One region of the Burkholderia arboris genome, then DNA from elsewhere that is predicted to be linked to it. Evidence: predicted binding sites of a transcription regulator. Region 1 holds the regulator's gene; the other holds the start of a gene.
What was found. Region 1 encodes LexA, which represses DNA repair genes until DNA is damaged. Its sites were predicted from a motif close to ACTGTATNNNNATACAGT; they were not measured.
Positions count from the first base shown of each region.

Region 2: the regulator LexA is predicted to act here: its motif matches at 2,191-2,208, upstream of recA (recombinase RecA).

Region 1 is NZ_CP109821.1:1,751,718-1,756,843, reverse strand. It holds gene OHZ10_RS08390 (sulfate ABC transporter substrate-binding protein) at 41-1,078, opposite strand; gene lexA (transcriptional repressor LexA) at 1,343-1,990, shown strand; gene OHZ10_RS08375 (hypothetical protein) at 2,017-2,352, shown strand; gene OHZ10_RS08370 (DUF2939 domain-containing protein) at 2,382-3,089, shown strand; gene OHZ10_RS08365 (universal stress protein) at 3,177-3,674, opposite strand; gene nodI (nodulation factor ABC transporter ATP-binding protein NodI) at 4,006-4,920, shown strand; gene OHZ10_RS08355 (ABC transporter permease) at 4,927-5,126, shown strand, end outside.
Region 2 is NZ_CP109821.1:3,053,354-3,058,479, reverse strand. It holds gene OHZ10_RS14365 (sensor histidine kinase) at 1-1,349, opposite strand, end outside; gene OHZ10_RS14360 (response regulator transcription factor) at 1,367-2,095, opposite strand; gene recA (recombinase RecA) at 2,281-3,351, shown strand; gene recX (recombination regulator RecX) at 3,351-4,220, shown strand; gene OHZ10_RS14345 (DUF2889 domain-containing protein) at 4,366-4,974, shown strand; gene sucC (ADP-forming succinate--CoA ligase subunit beta) at 5,043-5,126, shown strand, end outside.

The DNA of each region.
Region 1 (5,126 bases):
ATGCGGCGCGCTGTCGTGGCGCGCCGCTGTCGTTATGGCGTTACTGCGGCTTGTAGATCGAGTCGAACACGCCGCCGTCCGCGAAATGCGTCTTCTGCGCACTCGTCCAGCCGCCGAACGTGTCGTCGACCGTGTACAGCTTCAGCTTCGGGAACTGCTTCGTCAGTTCCGCCGGCACGTTCTTCGAACGCGGCCGGTAGTAGTTGCGCGCCGCGATTTCCTGGCCCTGCGGGCTGTACAGGAAGTTCAGGTACGCGTCGGCCAGCTTGCGCGTGCCCTTCTTGTCGACCACCTTGTCGACCACCGCGACGGGCGGCTCGGCCAGGATGCTCACCGACGGCACGACGATCTCGAACTTGTCGGTACCGAATTCCTTCACCGACAGGAATGCCTCGTTCTCCCATGCGATCAGCACGTCGCCGATCCCGCGCTGCACGAAGCTCGTCGTCGCGCCTCGCGCGCCCGAATCGAGCACGCCTGCGTTCTTGTAGAGCTTCGTGACGAATTCCTTGGCCGTCTGCTCGTTGCCGCCCGGCTTGTGCACCGCGTACGCCCATGCGGCCAGGTAGTTCCAGCGCGCGCCGCCCGACGTCTTCGGGTTCGGCGTGACGATCGAGATGCCCGGCTTGGTCAGGTCGTCCCAGTCCTTGATCCCCTTCGGGTTGCCCTTGCGCACCAGGAACACGATCGTCGACGTGTACGGCGACGCGTTGTCGGGCAGGCGCTTCTGCCAGTCCTTGTTGACGAGCCCCTTGTTCGCGAGCGCGTCGATGTCGTACGCGAGCGCCAGCGTGACGACGTCGGCCTGCAGGCCGTCGAGCACCGAACGCGCCTGCGCGCCCGACCCGCCGTGCGACTGCTTGAAGTTCACGGTCTCGCCCGTCTTCGCCTTCCACTCCTTGCCAAACGCCTGGTTGAAGTCCTGATACAGCTCGCGCGTCGGGTCGTACGACACGTTCAGGAACGTCGTATCGGCCTGGGCATGCGTCGCGACGCCCAGCGCCGCCGCCGCGCCCAGCGCGAGTGTTGCGATCAGGCGGCCCACTCCGCCCACCAGCCCCGTATTGCGCTTCGCCATCCTTGGTTCTCCAGTGTTGTCGGTGTTGCGATGTCGGGCCAGTCTAACGAACGGGTTACATGATTAAAAATAATCGTTCTTCATTTTTTAATACTCAAAAGTGCTAACGCAGACGGGATGGACGGTTGCGGCAGATAAACCGCCGTCCGGACGTCGCGAAATCACGCCGGAACCGGCGTGATCGCGTCGAACCTCACGTAACACTTGAAATTCGCGAAGTACTGTATAAAAATACAGCTCACTGTCTATCCATACAGTTGAGCCATGACCAAACTCACCGCCCGTCAGCAGCAAGTGTTCGACTTGATCCGTCGCGCGATCGAGCGCTCCGGATTCCCGCCCACCCGCGCCGAGATCGCGGCCGAACTGGGTTTCAGCTCGCCGAATGCGGCCGAGGAGCACCTGCGCGCGCTGGCGCGCAAAGGCGTGATCGAGCTGGCGGCCGGCGCGTCGCGCGGCATCCGCCTGCTCGGCATCGAAGATGCCCCGCACCAGTTCACGTTGCCGCACGCCGGCCTGATGCAGTTGTCGCTGCCGCTCGTCGGCCGCGTCGCAGCCGGTAGCCCGATCCTCGCGCAGGAGCACATCTCGCAGCACTACGCATGCGATCCCGCGTTGTTCACGAGCAAGCCCGACTACCTGCTGAAGGTGCGCGGCCTGTCGATGCGCGACGCCGGCATCCTCGATGGCGATCTCCTCGCCGTGCAGAAGCGCACGGAAGCGAAGGATGGCCAGATCATCGTCGCGCGTCTCGGTGACGACGTCACGGTCAAGCGCCTGATGCGCCGGCCGGGCGGTCTCGAGCTGATCGCGGAGAACCCGGATTACGAAAACATCTTCGTCAAGGCCGGCAGCGCCGAATTCGCGCTGGAAGGCATCGCCGTCGGGCTGATCCGCTCGGGCGAACTCTGACATTCCGTCTCGCTGAGGAGAACATCATGGAACGCCTTGCCCGTCTGCTGCCTTTCCGTCAATTCGGCCGCCTGCGTCATCTGCGCGGCCGCACGCCCTGCGCACCGCTGTCCGCGGCCGCGCCCGTGCAAGAAGAAGTCGCAGTCGAACGGCAGGCGTCCCTGCTGCCGTCAGCGCTCCCCGCGTTCGCCCGGGTATCGCTGAACGCCGGCCTGAATCACGCGGAACCCGCGCGTCGCGCACCGGTGCGCGTCTATCACGGCCGGTCGCGCCTGATCATGGTCGGCACGATCGATGCCGTGTGCCGGATGATCGATCGCTGCATCGCGGAGGAACGATCGGCTACGCCGGGCGGTCTCTGATTGCGGAACATCCCCGCACCGGAGGCAACGTGACTGGATCGCCGAGCCGCGCATGGCGACTCAAGCCCCTGCTGATCGTCGCGCTGATCGTCGTCGTCATTGCGGCGATCGGCTATGCGTACGCGTCGCCGTACGTCGCGCTCGGTCGCCTGAAATCGGCGATCGATGCGCGAGATGCGCAGGCGATCAGCGAGTATGTCGATTTTCCGTCGCTACGCATCAGCCTCAAACAGCAGGTCACGGAAGAGTTGATGCGCCGGATCGACGCTGTGAAGAAGAACAACCCGTTTGCGGTGATCGGCGCGCTGATCGGGTCCGCGTTGATCGGCCCGCTGGTCGATGCGTACGCGACCCCGGAGGGCGTGGCCGCGCTGATGAGCGGATTGCCGCCGCGCGGCAATCCGGGCGAGCGCCCGCCTGATTTGTCGAATCTGCCGCAAGGCAATACACCGGGCGGCGCACCAGCCGCAACGCCGGCCAATCCGGCGCCGGCAAGTGCCGCCGCTGCGAGCAGTAACGCATCCGCTGCGACCGCGTCGTCAGCGGTGCCCGCGCCTGCCACGCCGGCGAGCCCGAGCGAGGCGACGCATCCGCAGCAAACCAGCGCGGGCTACCGGAATATCGATGAATTCGTCGTGACGTATCAGCGCAGCGCCGACGGCACGCGCTATGCGGCGGTATTCCACCGCTTCGGGCTGTTTTCGTGGAAATTGTCCGCGATCGACCTGCACGCATAACAGGCCGCGCTCGACGCCCGCACCGCTGAAGCGGTGCGGCGCCTGACCAGCACGCATTGCCGACCAGGCAACCATCGCGTCTTTAGATCATTTGCCGTTCGCCGTGGCCGCTTCACGCTCGCGCGCGATTTCGGCTTTCTGCTCTTCCGCCGACGAGCACGCCACCAGAATGCTGCAGTTCACGCGGTCGAGCAGTTGCGTATTGCCCGAGCCCATCCACCATCGCGACAGTCCGCTGCGGCACCGGTGGCCGACAACGACGAGGTCGACCTTCAGTTCCGACGCAAGATTCGCGATTTCGTCGATCGGATAACCGAACGCGAAATGGCCTTCGGCCTGCACGCCACGCTCGCGCAGCCAGTTCACCCCTTCCTCGAGGATTTCGCGCGCGGTTTCCTCGAAGCGGCCGCATGCGACATCGGTCAGCAAACCTGCACTTTGCGCAATGCTCGAACGCATGTCGACGACCGACAGCAAGTGCGTTTCGGCCTTCAGGTCCATTGCGAGATTAGCGCCGCAGCGCAGTGCCTTGCGCCCTTCGAGCGTGCCGTCGTAACACAGCAAAATCTTGTTGTAGCTAGCCATGAAACCTCCCTATCGCGACAACGAGCCTACGCATTCATCATGGTGCGCCGCAATTCAGGACGCAAGGGATGGAAAACGCTGATTCGCCCCGCGCGGCGCGTGCGCGATGATGCAGTGCACGATCGGTGCGCGCATGCATCGCACCGTGCAGGCATGCCCTGAAGAGACGCAGCCGATGCACTAGAATGGCTCGTCCGTACTCCAGCGGGTCATATCGCGCCGGCGTCGTTCGCTTCGGTCATGCCCATGTGACACGCATTCGTCCGATCCGTTCGCCAACCGGCCAGCCGGCGGGCAGCGGAACGCACCCGCTCACAACGACAACATGCCCATGTCCGTCGCACCGATCGATTTCCGCAACGTCGAAAAGCGCTATGGCGACAAGCTCGTCGTCAACGGTCTGTCCTTCAACGTCCAGGCCGGCGAATGCTACGGCCTGCTCGGACCGAACGGCGCCGGCAAGACCACCACCCTGAAAATGCTGCTCGGCCTCACGCACCCCGATGCCGGCACCATCTCCCTATGCGGCGAACCGGTTCCATCGCGCGCGCGGCATGCACGCCAGCGCGTCGGCGTCGTCCCGCAGTTCGACAATCTCGATCCCGACTTCACCGTGCGCGAGAACCTGCTCGTGTTCAGCCGCTACTTCGGGATGTCGGCGCAGGCCGCACGCGCACTCGTGCAGCCGCTGCTCGAATTCGCGAAGCTCGAAAACAAGGCCGATGCGAAGGTCGGCGAGTTGTCGGGCGGCATGAAACGCCGCCTCACGCTCGCCCGCGCGCTCGTCAACGATCCCGACGTGCTGGTGCTGGACGAGCCGACGACGGGCCTCGATCCGCAGGCGCGGCATCTGATGTGGGAGCGGCTGCGTTCGCTGCTCGCGCGCGGCAAGACGATCCTGATCACCACGCACTTCATGGAAGAAGCCGAACGACTGTGCGATCGCCTGTGCGTGATCGAGGAAGGCCGCAAGATCGCCGAAGGTGCGCCGCACGCGCTGATCGAATCGGAGATCGGCTGCGACGTGATCGAGATCTACGGGCCCGATCCGGCCACGCTGCGCGACGAGTTGTCGGCATTCGCGAAGCACACCGAGATCAGCGGCGAGACGCTGTTCTGCTATGTGACGGACCCCGAACCGCTCAGCGCGCGACTCAAGGGTCGTACTGGGTTGCGCTATCTGCATCGCCCGGCCAATCTGGAGGATGTGTTCCTGCGGCTCACGGGCCGCGAAATGCAGGACTGATCGATCATGGACGTGCGCAACTATTCCGCCGCCACACCGTCCGCGCCGCCGCGCGCGTCACGCTTCGCGATCGCGATGCCCGCGAACGCAATCAACTGGATCGCCGTCTGGCGGCGCAACTATCTCGTCTGGCGCAAGCTCGCGCTTGCGTCGATGTTCGGCAATCTTGCTGATCCGATGATCTATCTGTTCGGGCTGGGCTTCGG
Region 2 (5,126 bases), 1.3 Mb from region 1:
TCGCGTTCGGCGGCCGGGATGCCGGGGCCCGTATCCTCGACTTCGAGATGCACGAACCGCGCCGCCGGGTCGGCATGCACGCGCACGGTGATGCGGCCGCCTTCGGGCGTGTAGCGGATCGCGTTGTCGATCAGGTTGCCGAGCATTTCGCGCAGCATCACCGGATTGCCGTCGACGTCGAGCGGTGCGTCGTCGGGCGGCCCCTCGTAGCCGAGATCCATCCGCTTCGCGAGCGCGGCCTGCACCCAGTCGCGCACCGCGCGCCGTGCAAGCGCGGCGATCTCGACCGGTTCGAACGTGAGCCCGCTCGCGCGGTTCTCGGCGCGCGCGAGCGCCAGCAATTGCGTGACGAGCCGCGCGGCCTGCTCGGAACTCGTCGCGATCTGTTCGAGCGAGCGCTGCACGTCCGGCGGGACCGGGTGGCGCAGCGCGAACTCGGCCTGCGTGCGCAGGCCCGCGAGCGGCGTTTTCATCTGGTGCGCGGCGTCGGCGATGAAGCGCTTCTGCAGCGCCATGTTCTGTTCGAGACGCGCGAGCAGGTCGTTGAACGACGTGACGAGCGGCTCGATCTCGGGCGGCGCGCGCTGCGCCTCGACGGGCGACAGGTCGTCGGGCCGCCGCGCGCGGATGTGCGCCTGCAGCGCGTTGAGCGGCGCGAGCCCGCGCGACAGCCCGAACCACACGAGCAGGATCGCGAGCGGCAGGATCACGAACTGCGGCAGGATCACGCCCTTGATGATGTCGTTCGCGAGCGCGTTGCGCTTGTCGAGCGTTTCGCCGACTTGCACGAGCACGGGCTGCGTGCCGCCCGATTGCGGCAGTGCGACCGTCGTATACGCGACGCGCACGTCGTTGCCGCGCAGCAGGTCGTCGCGGAACACGACGACGCCCGGCGGCGGGCGGTCCTCGTCGCGCGGCAGCGGCATGTCGGCTTCGCCCGCGACCAGTTCGCCGCGCGTGCCGAGCACCTGGAAGTAAACGCTGTCGACGTTGTCCGCGCGCAGGAAGTCGCGCGTCTGCTCCGGCAGCGTCAGCTCGGCGACGCCGTTCACCGGATGGATCTGCCGGGCGAGCACGTACGCGTTGGTTTCGAGCGCGCGGTCGAACGGGCTGTTCGCGATCGTCTTCGCGACGAGGTAGGTGACGGCGATGCTCATCGGCCACAGCAGCAGCAGCGGCGCGAGCATCCAGTCGAGGATTTCGCCGAACAGCGAGCGCGGGCGCGGTGCCTCGGGCGATTCGGTTTCGTCGGGCGGCGCGAACGGGTTCTCGTAGCGCGCGTCGCGGGCTTCGTCGGCGGCCGACGACGGTGCGCCGGTCGGGGGGCGGGAGTGGGCCGGCGTGGCCATCGCGGCGACGCCCGGTGTCAGCGCAGCGGCGTGCCGGCCACCGCGGGCTGGGGCGCTGTCGCGTCGGCCGGCGCGGCAGGCGCGACCTTCTCGAGGCAATAGCCGAGGCCGCGCACGGTCGAGATCCGCACACCGCTCGGCTCGATCTTCTTGCGCAGCCGGTGCACGTAGACTTCGATCGCGTTGTTGCTGACTTCCTCGCCCCATTCGCACAGGTGATCGACGAGCTGCTCCTTCGACACGAGCCGGCCGATCCGCTGCAGCAGCACTTCGAGCAGGCCGAGTTCGCGCGCGGAGAGATCGAGCACGTGATCGTTCGCATACGCGATGCGGCCGACCTGGTCGAATGCGAGCGAGCCGTGCCGCACGACGGTCGGGCCGCCGCCCGCGCCGCGCCGGGTCAGCGCGCGCACGCGCGCCTCGAGCTCGTTGAGCGCGAATGGCTTGGCCATGTAGTCGTCGGCGCCGAGGTCGAGCCCCTTCACGCGTTCGTCGACGCTGTCGGCGGCGGTCAGGATCAGCACGGGGAGGTTGGAATTGCGGGCGCGCAGGCGCTTGAGCACGTCGAGCCCGGACATTCTCGGCAGCCCGAGATCGAGGATCAGCAGGTCGAAAGTCTGCATCGACAGCGCCGTATCGGCATCGACGCCGCTCTTCACGTGGTCGACCGCATAGCCCGATTGGCGGAGTGACCGGGTGAGTCCGTCCGCGAGTATGCTGTCATCTTCGGCGATGAGGATTCGCATGTTGCTGACCGATGGCCGGCGGGGCATTCGCGCCGACGCGGCTGTCTCCGGAGTTATTCGTGTACAACGCCCTGAATTGCGGGCTTGCATAAACTACTGTTTTTTTATACAGTGTCTGCATTCGGCGGCGCTTGAAAGCGGGCGCGCCTCTAACAGACGCTGCTCATCATAGCAAAGGACGATTCATGGAAGATAGCAAGAAGGGCTCCGGGATGACCGCCGAGAAGAGCAAGGCGCTGGCGGCCGCACTCGCGCAGATCGAGAAGCAGTTCGGCAAAGGGTCGATCATGCGCATGGGCGACGGCGAGGCGGCCGAGAATATCCAGGTCGTCTCCACGGGCTCGCTGGGTCTTGATATCGCACTAGGCGTCGGCGGCCTGCCGCGTGGCCGGGTCGTCGAGATCTACGGTCCGGAATCGTCGGGTAAAACCACGCTCACGCTGCAGGTCATCGCCGAACTGCAGAAGCTGGGCGGCACCGCAGCGTTCATCGACGCCGAGCACGCGCTCGACGTTCAATATGCCGCGAAGCTCGGCGTGAACGTGCCGGAGCTGCTGATCTCGCAGCCGGACACCGGCGAGCAGGCGCTTGAAATCACCGACGCGCTGGTGCGCTCGGGCTCGATCGACATGATCGTCATCGACTCGGTCGCGGCGCTCGTGCCGAAGGCCGAAATCGAAGGCGAGATGGGCGATTCGCTGCCGGGTCTGCAGGCCCGCCTGATGTCGCAGGCGCTGCGCAAGCTGACCGGCACGATCAAGCGCACGAACTGCCTCGTGATCTTCATCAACCAGATCCGGATGAAGATCGGCGTGATGTTCGGCAACCCGGAAACCACGACGGGCGGCAACGCGCTGAAGTTCTACTCGTCGGTGCGTCTCGACATCCGCCGGATCGGCTCGATCAAGAAGAACGACGAGGTGATCGGCAACGAAACCCGTGTGAAGGTCGTCAAGAACAAGGTATCGCCGCCGTTCCGCGAAGCGATCTTCGACATCCTGTATGGCGAAGGCATTTCGCGCCAGGGCGAGATCATCGATCTCGGCGTGCAGGCGAAGATCGTCGACAAGGCGGGCGCCTGGTACAGCTATAACGGCGAGAAGATCGGCCAGGGCAAGGACAACGCGCGTGAATTCCTGCGCGAAAATCCGGAAATCGCACGCGAGATCGAGAACCGCATCCGCGAATCGCTCGGTGTCGTCAGCATGCCCGATGGCGTGAGCCACGAAGCCGAGGCGATGGACGAAGAAGAGTGATGGTTGCGCGCCGAGGTCAGGCTGGCGAGCCGGAAGAGAGCGACGCGCCCGAAGCGGCGGGTCGCTCTGGCCGGCGAGCCGGATCCTCGGGCGCCGGCCGGCGGGTTGCAGGCAGCCATGCCGCGAACCGCACCGCGACGAGGGCATCCGATGATGCCCTCGTTTCGTTTGAGATTGCCGCGCCGGACGACCCGTTCGACGACGGCGAATCGTTCGACGCACACGACCGCTCCCGCCGTCGCGTGTCCGGTGTCCGCTTCCCGGGCGATCGCGCCGCCGACGCGTCGGCGCCGGCAAGGGAAGACGTCTACACACGCAGCAGCCAGCATCCACGCCGCACGCACCGTGCGTCCGGCGCTTCTTCCAGTACGTCATCAGGCGACACGCCGGGCGCCACCGAACGCAAGTCGTCAAAACCGCAACGCTCGTTGAAGGGCCGCGCGCTCGGCTATCTGTCGAGGCGTGAATACAGTCGTGCGGAACTCGCGCGCAAGCTCGCGCCTTACGTCGGCGAAGACGAATCCGTCGAACCGGTGCTCGATGCGCTGGAAAAGGAAGGCTGGCTGTCCGACGCGCGCTTTGCCGAGAGCCTCGTGCATCGCCGCGCATCGCGTGTCGGCGTCGCGCGGATCGTCAGCGAGCTGAAGCGTCATGCAGTCGGCGACACGCTCGTCGAGGAAGTGAACGCGCAGCTGCGCGAGACCGAATGGGTGCGTGCGCAGGCGGTCTGGCGCAAGAAATTCGGTGCACTGCCGCAAACGCCGGCCGAGCGTGCGAAGCAGGCACGCTTTCTCGCCGCGCGCGGCTTCTCGAGCGCGACCATCGTGAAGTTGCTGAAAGTGGGCGACGATTTCCCGATCGACGATTGAGCGGCCGGTCGCGCGCGTGACGCGCGATATTGCTGCAATGCAACCGTTTCCGGACAGGCGGGAATACCCGCCGTCGCGTCAAACTGTCTCAAATACCCAATATGCTAAAATCCGTGGGTTTTCCTCTTCGGCCTCAACCTCCAGCATGCCGCTATCCGAGCCCGTGCCCCGTCAGTTGCGACATCGACGCGCAATCCGAGCGGAAGCCTACGAGCGCGGCGACGGCTTGTGGGACATCGAAGCCTGCCTGACCGACCACAAGCCGCGGGATGTCGCGCTTGCGTCGGGCATCCGGCCCCAAGGCCTGCCGATCCACGAACTCTGGCTGCGCGTGACCATCGATCGTGACCTCAATGTCGTCGACGCCGAAGCGTCTTCGGAATGGGTGCCCTATCCCGGTCACTGTCAATCCGCCCCTCCTGCCTATCGGGCCCTCATCGGGCTCAATCTCTTCCGCAATTTCCGCCGCAACGCGAACCGGCTGCTCGCTGGCGTCGCAGGCTGCTCCCATCTCACCGAACTGTGCGCCGTGCTGCCGACGGCAGCGATCCAGGCGTTCGCCGGTGACGTGTGGAACGTGCGCGAAGAGGGCGGCGAAGGACCGGATCACGACGGCGCGCACGCCGAACCGCCTTTCCAGCTCGGCCGCTGCCGTGCGCTGCGGTTCGACGGCGAGGTCGTGCGGCAGTACTACCCGCGCTGGTATGGCCCGATTCGGCCGGATATGCCCGGTGAAGGCAGCACGAAGGAATGAACGGAAATCATTCGAAGAAGCGTCTTAAGCGACTTTTCATCCAACTCTCAGACTGAAGGGAATCACGCATGAAGATTCACGAGTACCAGGGTAAGGAAATCCTGCGGAAATTCGGAGTCGCGGTACCGCGCGGCAAGCCGGCGTTCTCGGTT